DNA from 3 places in the Staphylococcus warneri genome. Region 2 is predicted to be linked to each of the others. Evidence: riboswitches for the same ligand, from Rfam matches in the RefSeq annotation. Region 2 holds a riboswitch; each other region holds the start of a gene.
What was found. Region 2 has a riboswitch for thiamine pyrophosphate ahead of EL082_RS08505 (ECF transporter S component). Riboswitches for the same ligand answer to the same signal wherever they lie in the genome.
Positions count from the first base shown of each region.

Region 1: another riboswitch for thiamine pyrophosphate. It lies ahead of tenA (thiaminase II); the one in region 2 lies ahead of EL082_RS08505 (ECF transporter S component).
Region 3: another riboswitch for thiamine pyrophosphate. It lies ahead of EL082_RS01795 (thiamine phosphate synthase); the one in region 2 lies ahead of EL082_RS08505 (ECF transporter S component).

Region 1 is NZ_LR134269.1:792,501-794,834, reverse strand. Features, by position in the region: gene thiD (bifunctional hydroxymethylpyrimidine kinase/phosphomethylpyrimidine kinase) at 1-454, opposite strand, end outside; gene tenA (thiaminase II) at 447-1,136, opposite strand; TPP riboswitch at 1,214-1,315, opposite strand; gene EL082_RS03835 (transglycosylase family protein) at 1,477-2,208, opposite strand.
Region 2 is NZ_LR134269.1:1,738,589-1,740,922, reverse strand. Features, by position in the region: gene EL082_RS08510 (ABC transporter ATP-binding protein) at 1-701, opposite strand, end outside; gene EL082_RS08505 (ECF transporter S component) at 714-1,289, opposite strand; TPP riboswitch at 1,376-1,477, opposite strand; gene graF (glycopeptide resistance-associated protein GraF) at 1,749-1,883, opposite strand; gene auxA (lipoteichoic acid stability factor AuxA) at 2,037-2,334, shown strand, end outside.
Region 3 is NZ_LR134269.1:392,775-395,108, reverse strand. Features, by position in the region: gene EL082_RS01800 (pyruvate MFS transporter) at 1-433, opposite strand, end outside; TPP riboswitch at 834-943, shown strand; gene EL082_RS01795 (thiamine phosphate synthase) at 1,013-1,603, shown strand; gene thiO (glycine oxidase ThiO) at 1,596-2,334, shown strand, end outside.

The DNA.
Region 1 (2,334 bases), 950 kb from region 2:
TCTTTATTCCAGTGATTTCTTCCGCTTCTGGAATATTAGGCGTAACAACATCAGCTAGTGGCAATAATGTACTTTGCAACTTTTGTTTGGTTTGATCATCCATCAACGAATCCCCACTTTTGGCTAACATGACAGGATCAATCACGTATGGAATTGTAGGATAATCTTCTAAATAATTTTTGATTAATTGCATCGTCTCCTCTGTAGCAATCATTCCTGTTTTAATTGCATGAGGAAGTTCATCATTAAATACACTATCCAATTGCTCTTTAACCCATGATGTCTCTAAATTATGAATATGGTCTACCCCCATTGTATTCTGAGCAACAATACTTGTTATAGCTGCCATTCCATAAACACCACAAGAATGGAATGACTTCAAATCAGCCATTACACCAGCACCGCCAGTTGGATCAGTACCTGCAATAGTTAAAGCAATTTTAGGTTTATTCATCTTTGTCACCTCTAAAATTCCATTTTTCATCTACGTAGGCCATATTGAAAAAGTTTCTTTCATGAATAGTACTTTGTAAGAAATTCTCCTTAATCTCTTCTTTTTCTTCTGAAGTACAATTCTCTGTTAAACGATCCATTAATTCATCAAATAAATTTACTAATGCATCCATTTCTGTACTATAAAATTCAAACCAATTAGACGTAATTGAATCTTTATTAAGTTGATTGTCCTTTATCGCTCTTTTACCAATTACCGCATATACATATGGACATGGTGCCATTGCTGCAATCGTATATGCAGCATTTTCATGTGCATAGGCATTATAGTACATATGCTTAATATAATGATCACCACTTGGTGGCCATACCTTTTCTTTAACAATCTCATGATAAGGTTCATTGATAAATGAAGCTAAAATTTCATGTGCCTCTACTTCACCTTCTAATAAAAATTCAATCTGTTCAACTAAAAATTTAACATCATCCATATTAGGCACTTTAGGAATTAATAGTGCATATAGATTAGCAAATTCTTTTAAATAAGATGCATCTGCACGTAAATATTGTCTCACCGCTTGTTTAGATAATTCACCATGTAATAAATCTTGAATGAAACCATCATTATAGATATCTTCAATAATAGGTTCTGCTGCCATTCTTAAATCTTTAGAAAAACTCATAAAATTGCCTCCTTGAAATAAAAAAACTACTTTCCAAACGTGGAAAGTAGCAAAATTAAGGCACGACCTCATACCGTTAATATGTTACACTACTTTCCTCCGTTGGTACTAACCAAATCAGGTTTTAAGGGTCTGAATTAAATTCATCTCAGCCTTCATAGGCGCCCCTAGTAGTTCTTTTTTTAATCATTTTCAATTATTACAATAGCAAATGTAACATATAAATTCAATTATTAAAAAATGTATATCAATATATCTTTTGATATACATATAACTAAATCTAACTTTTCACAAATAAAAAACACCCTATCTAAAGATAGGATGTTTAGTGAAATCTATATTATGCAGTAACCCATTGGCTTGGGCCAGCTGTATCATATAATTTTTGTGCTGCAGCGTCTTGAACATGTTCAGGAGCGCTAGAAGCTGGTTGACCTTTGTACTCAGATGGAGCTACTGAATCCCATGTAGATTGTAAGAATTGATACTTACCTGAAGCACCTGTTGATGGGTTTGTAGCGTGGATGTCGCCACCTGATTCACGTTGTGCGATTTGTTTTAAGTGATCATTAACATTTACTGATGAACCACTTGAAGCTTCATTTGAGCTTGATTCATTGTTTGAAGTAGTAGCTTCTTGTTGTGGTTGTTGAGTTTGCTCTGTTTGTGGAGCAGAAACTTGCTCAGGTTGAGCAGAGTTTGATTGTTGTTGGTTGCTAACTTCTTCTGCTGAAGTTTGGTTAGTTGATGCTGAAGCTTGTTCACTTACATCTTGTTGTGGTTGAGCTTGAGTATTTGAAGCTTCACTTGATTGACCAGATTGGTGGAAATCCCATGAGAAGTTTGAACCATCTGATTCAAAATGATAAGTGAAACCATTATAATCGAATGTATAGTTATAAGCGCCTTCTTGGATAGGGCTTTCGTTTAATGATTGATCATTTGATTGTGCTTTTTGAGCTAATTCAGCTTCATTGATATTTGCTTCACTTGCGTGTGCGTCGTGTCCAGCGTTACCTGCTACAACGCCTAATCCTACTGCTAATGATGATGCGATAATTGTCTTTTTCATTATTAAAAAATCCTCCTAAAAGTGATTTGTTTTCTTTAACTAATTTACAAATACAACTTTAACATCTATAAATACACTGCAGGTTACAGCCAAATAAAAAAGGAAGCCTTTTTTTTACGTCCTAAT
Region 2 (2,334 bases):
GCATTTGGATGCCATACGCCGTATTCACTTAGTAAATGTTCATAATGCTTTAAAATATGATTTGGCGTATCATCAGCAATGATTTGTCCTTCATAGTTCATTAATAAAACTCTATCAACATGTTGCCAAATATGTTCGACCTTATGTTCGACAATGAGTACTGTTTGATCTTTCCAAAGCTTAATCAAGCGTTGCCATAAATCAGATGTAGCATTAACATCCAACATTGCAGTGGGTTCATCTAAAAATAGTGTATCTGCCTGTTGTAATATTGTTTCGACGATAGCTAATTTTTGTTTCATACCACCACTTAATTGATTGATTTGTGTATTTTCGGTTACATTTAAATTCACTGATGCTAATGCTTGGTTAATGGCTTCATCCATATCTTGTCTTGGTACTTGTCTGTTCTCTAAAACAAAGGCAAGTTCTTCATAAACTTTAGGCATACAAAATTGTGAATCCGGATCTTGAAAGATCACGCCATTATGCTCTTTAATTTGCAATTCATCATACTTCATAGGTAATTCTATTAAATTGGGTACAATGCCACTTAATACATTTAAAAGCGTACTTTTTCCAGAACCAGATGGTCCTAGTAAAAGTACTTTTTCTTTTTCTTTAATTTCTAGATTTAGATTATCAAAAATTTTTCGATGTCCATTTGGATATTTCAAACGTAAATTTGTAACTTTTAACACTTTTAAGTCCCCTTATAATGTATCGTAATCATCTTTAGAAGCGGGTCTGAATACTTTAGTTACACCAGTTTGATCCAATGCTTTAACCAATAAATAAGATAATAAACCAGCAATGATAATACCACTAATCGCACGGAAAACAATGAATAAAATTAAGTTCCATCCAGCAACTTCATTTAAATAACCATAGAAATAGTCGACTGGGAATGATACAAGTGCAGTCACTAGTCCAGCAAGCATAGCTACCATGACTGAACGAGACTGGTATTTGAAAATAGCAAAGACAATCTCACATGCTAAACCTTGTAGAAGGGCATAGATAATCGTAGGTATATCAAATTTACCCATCACAATTGTTTCACCGGCACCTGCAGCAAACTCAGCAAGTAAGGCGATACCTGGCTTAGGAATAATTAAATAACAAACAATCGCTGCCATAAACCATACTCCATAGGTTAATTGCTCAAGGTGTAAACCAGCGACTTGTGCAACATTATAAAATAACCACCATAAGTTATAAATAATGGCAAAAATTACAGAGATAAGTACTGTCACTAATATCTCAGAAAGCTTTAAACCTTTTGACATAAAAACATCCTCCTAAAAAAACGCACAACCATCTCTAGGAAAGTTGTGCGTAAAACATAAGAATATGATTCAACATACGATTATAATCTTTGTTAATTACACTTTCCTACGCTAGTATCTAGCTAGATCAGGTTCAAAGGGTTTGAGGGTTAACCTCATCTCAGTTCAAAACACCCCTAGTGCGTTTATTATTTTTAATTTGTCTTTAATGTATGATTTTTCATGTGGATTGTCAAGTTAATAAAATATTTCATAAAATAATATTTTGATTTTATGCAAATAATTGGAAGTGAGTAGGAATTTTAGAAAGGGATATGGAATAAAGAATCATAAAAATTAAGTGAAATAGACGTATATTGCTTGTAAACATAAAAAGTACCTAGGATATCAAAAACACCCTAGGCACGTAGTTTTTATAGAAAATTGAATTCTTATTATGATTTAACTAGCAAGTAGATATTAATTTAACGCATCATCAATATCTTTTTTAGTTTGTTCTGTATCATTTGTTTTTTCTTCTTTTTGTTCTTTTAGTTTCTCTTCTGCTTCTTTGGCTTTTTCAGCTGATTTTTTTGCAAATTCTTCATTACTCATAATAAATCCACCCCTAATTGTGTTTTATTGTTTACATACACCTTTTACCCAGTTATGCTAATAATAAACTTTTCTAGGTCTATAGACGTATTTAGTGATTTATTAAAGACAAGAATAAGTTCTTCATATATAATAACTTTTGAGGTGAATAGTATGTCTTTTCTTAAGAAACACACCGAGATCATATTTAGTTATATCATCGGTATCGTTTCACTTTTCACAGGACTCATTATATTAATTAACTTACCGCTTATTAAACAGTTAAATGGAGATAAGAAGGTAAATACACATGTGTATAATATATGGGAATTCCTGAACGCATTTTTCGCTGAAATAATTAAAGTGATGAGTAGATTTATCGGGGGTTTCCCAATTGTAAGTGCCATAATCATTATATTATTTGGTATCTTAGTAATGTTACTAGGTCATACGTTATTTAGAACAATTAAGT
Region 3 (2,334 bases), 1.1 Mb from region 2:
ATGAACCTGCTAATAACGCACTTGATGCTCTTCCTTTTTCATTTTTAGCAAACCAAAATGAATTGAACACTGCATTAGATGGATACATAGGCGCCTCTCCCACACCAAATAAAAATCTAACAAAATATAATAAACCATGATGCTTAATCATACCTGTGAGAATTGTAAAAGCACTCCACCATACTAAAGCTATTGTAATCATTTTACGTGGTCCAAATTTCTCTGCTAACATCCCTGACGGTACTTGCATTAAAGCGTAACCTAATGAGAAAAATGACGCTAATAAACCAAATTGTGTTTTTGTTAAATGTAAGTCTTCCATCATTGGTACAGCAATATATGAAATATTAGATCTATCCATATAAGCTATAACACCAATAAGAAAGAATGCAATCGCAAAAAACCAACGAACGTTACTTCTTTTTTTATTCATTTCTTTTCCTACTTCCCATAATGATATGTTGTTTCTATGTGTTGTCGTTAAGTTTCAGAAATTCCTAATGATGACTGTTTAACTTCTAATCACACATCTTTTCATTTCTTGTAGCACTACAATTTTTATTATAATAGCACGAAATGGAAACGGTTACAATATAAAATTTAGAAAATATTCACAATTTATTCAATAAAAATTAACAATACTTACATTTAATTTTCAATATTTAAATAAGCTATTCATGTTCATTTGCGTTTTCGTCTAAATTGGTTGTTTCTTTCTTGCCTTTATTCCAAAAAAAGCTAAATAAAGATAGTTGTCATGTTTGATACCGTCAATAAAAAATAGTAAACTGTATGTAAATTGAAAGCGCTATTCCATTCATACAATTTAATAATAAACCCACTGGAAGTGCCTTTGTTTAAGGCTGAGAGTAAAGATGTGACTTTATAATTCCTAGAACCTGATCCAGTTTGTACTGGCGTAGGGAAGTGGCATAGCTATGAATTTAAAGTACTCATTAGCAATTTAACGCTATTTCCCTACTATGTGGAAATAGCGTTTTTTGTTGAGGTGATGTATATATTTATTGCGATAACTTTTTATAAAGAATTGTCACAGCAAGATTTAAGGCATTTTTTGACTATAGAGCCGGCCATTGATGGCTTACTCTTTAGAACACCTATGTCTGCTTTTGAGTTACAAGGTTTTATTGTACAGCTCATTGAAGCTGGATTTCCCAAAGATAAAATAATCATTCATAGTCATTTTAAATTACTTAAAGCTTTAAATTTACAATGTATTCATTTTAAAGAAAATGACGAAGAAGCATTTTTAATCAAACAACAACATCCTGAGTTAGTTGTCGGTATGTCAACGCATAATATTGAAATGGTTAAGCAATGTCATGAGTGGCAATTAGATTATGTCTTTTTCGGTCACATATTCCCTACATCGTCGCACCCAGATGAACATCCACGAACAATTCAAGAGATTCATGACGTACTCGAGATTGATATTCCTATTTATGCTATAGGCGGAATTTCCCCGTCCACCATTTCTCAATTACCTACAGCATTTGATGGTCTATGTTCAATTTCATTTTTCATGACCTCTACCGTTAGCGAAATTAACTCTTTAAAAAGGAAGTGGCACGCTCATGCATGATGTTCTTATTATCGGTTCTGGTGTGATAGGTATGTCGATAGCTCGACAACTTAATCAATCACATTTAGATATTGCTATTGTAGACCGAGATATACCAGGTATGCATGCCTCTTATAAAGCCGGTGGCATGTTAGGCGCTCAAAATGAGTTCACAACTGATAGTGAATTATTTCAATTAGCAGTAGCGTCTAGGTCATTATTCCCAGAATTAAGTGATGCCCTCTATCATGAAACTGGTATTGATATTGAATTTCAACAGTCTGGATTAATTAAAATGGCATCATCAACCAAAGACGTAAAGTGGTTAACTCAACAATATGCCTTTCTTAAATCAAAAGACCCAAGCGTTGAGTTACTCTCAGATGATGAACTATTTAACCTGTCAAATGGTCATGTCGAACCAACTGACTTAGCCATATATATTCCAAAGGACGGTCAAATCAATGCCAATCACTATACTAAAGCTTTATTACAATCAATAATTCAGCGCGATGTTCATCGTTATTATCAAACAGAAGTAAAACACATTCATCACAATAATGGTTTTTACACAGTTACAACAAATAATGCTAATATCTACGCTAAAAAAGTAATTGTGGCAGGTGGTGCTTGGTCTACTCAGCTATTAAAAGATTACGCTATACCAAGACAAGTGATTGGTGTTAAAGGTGAGGTATTATTAGTTGAACAACCTTCACTTAAATTAAATCATACTGTGTTCATGACGAATG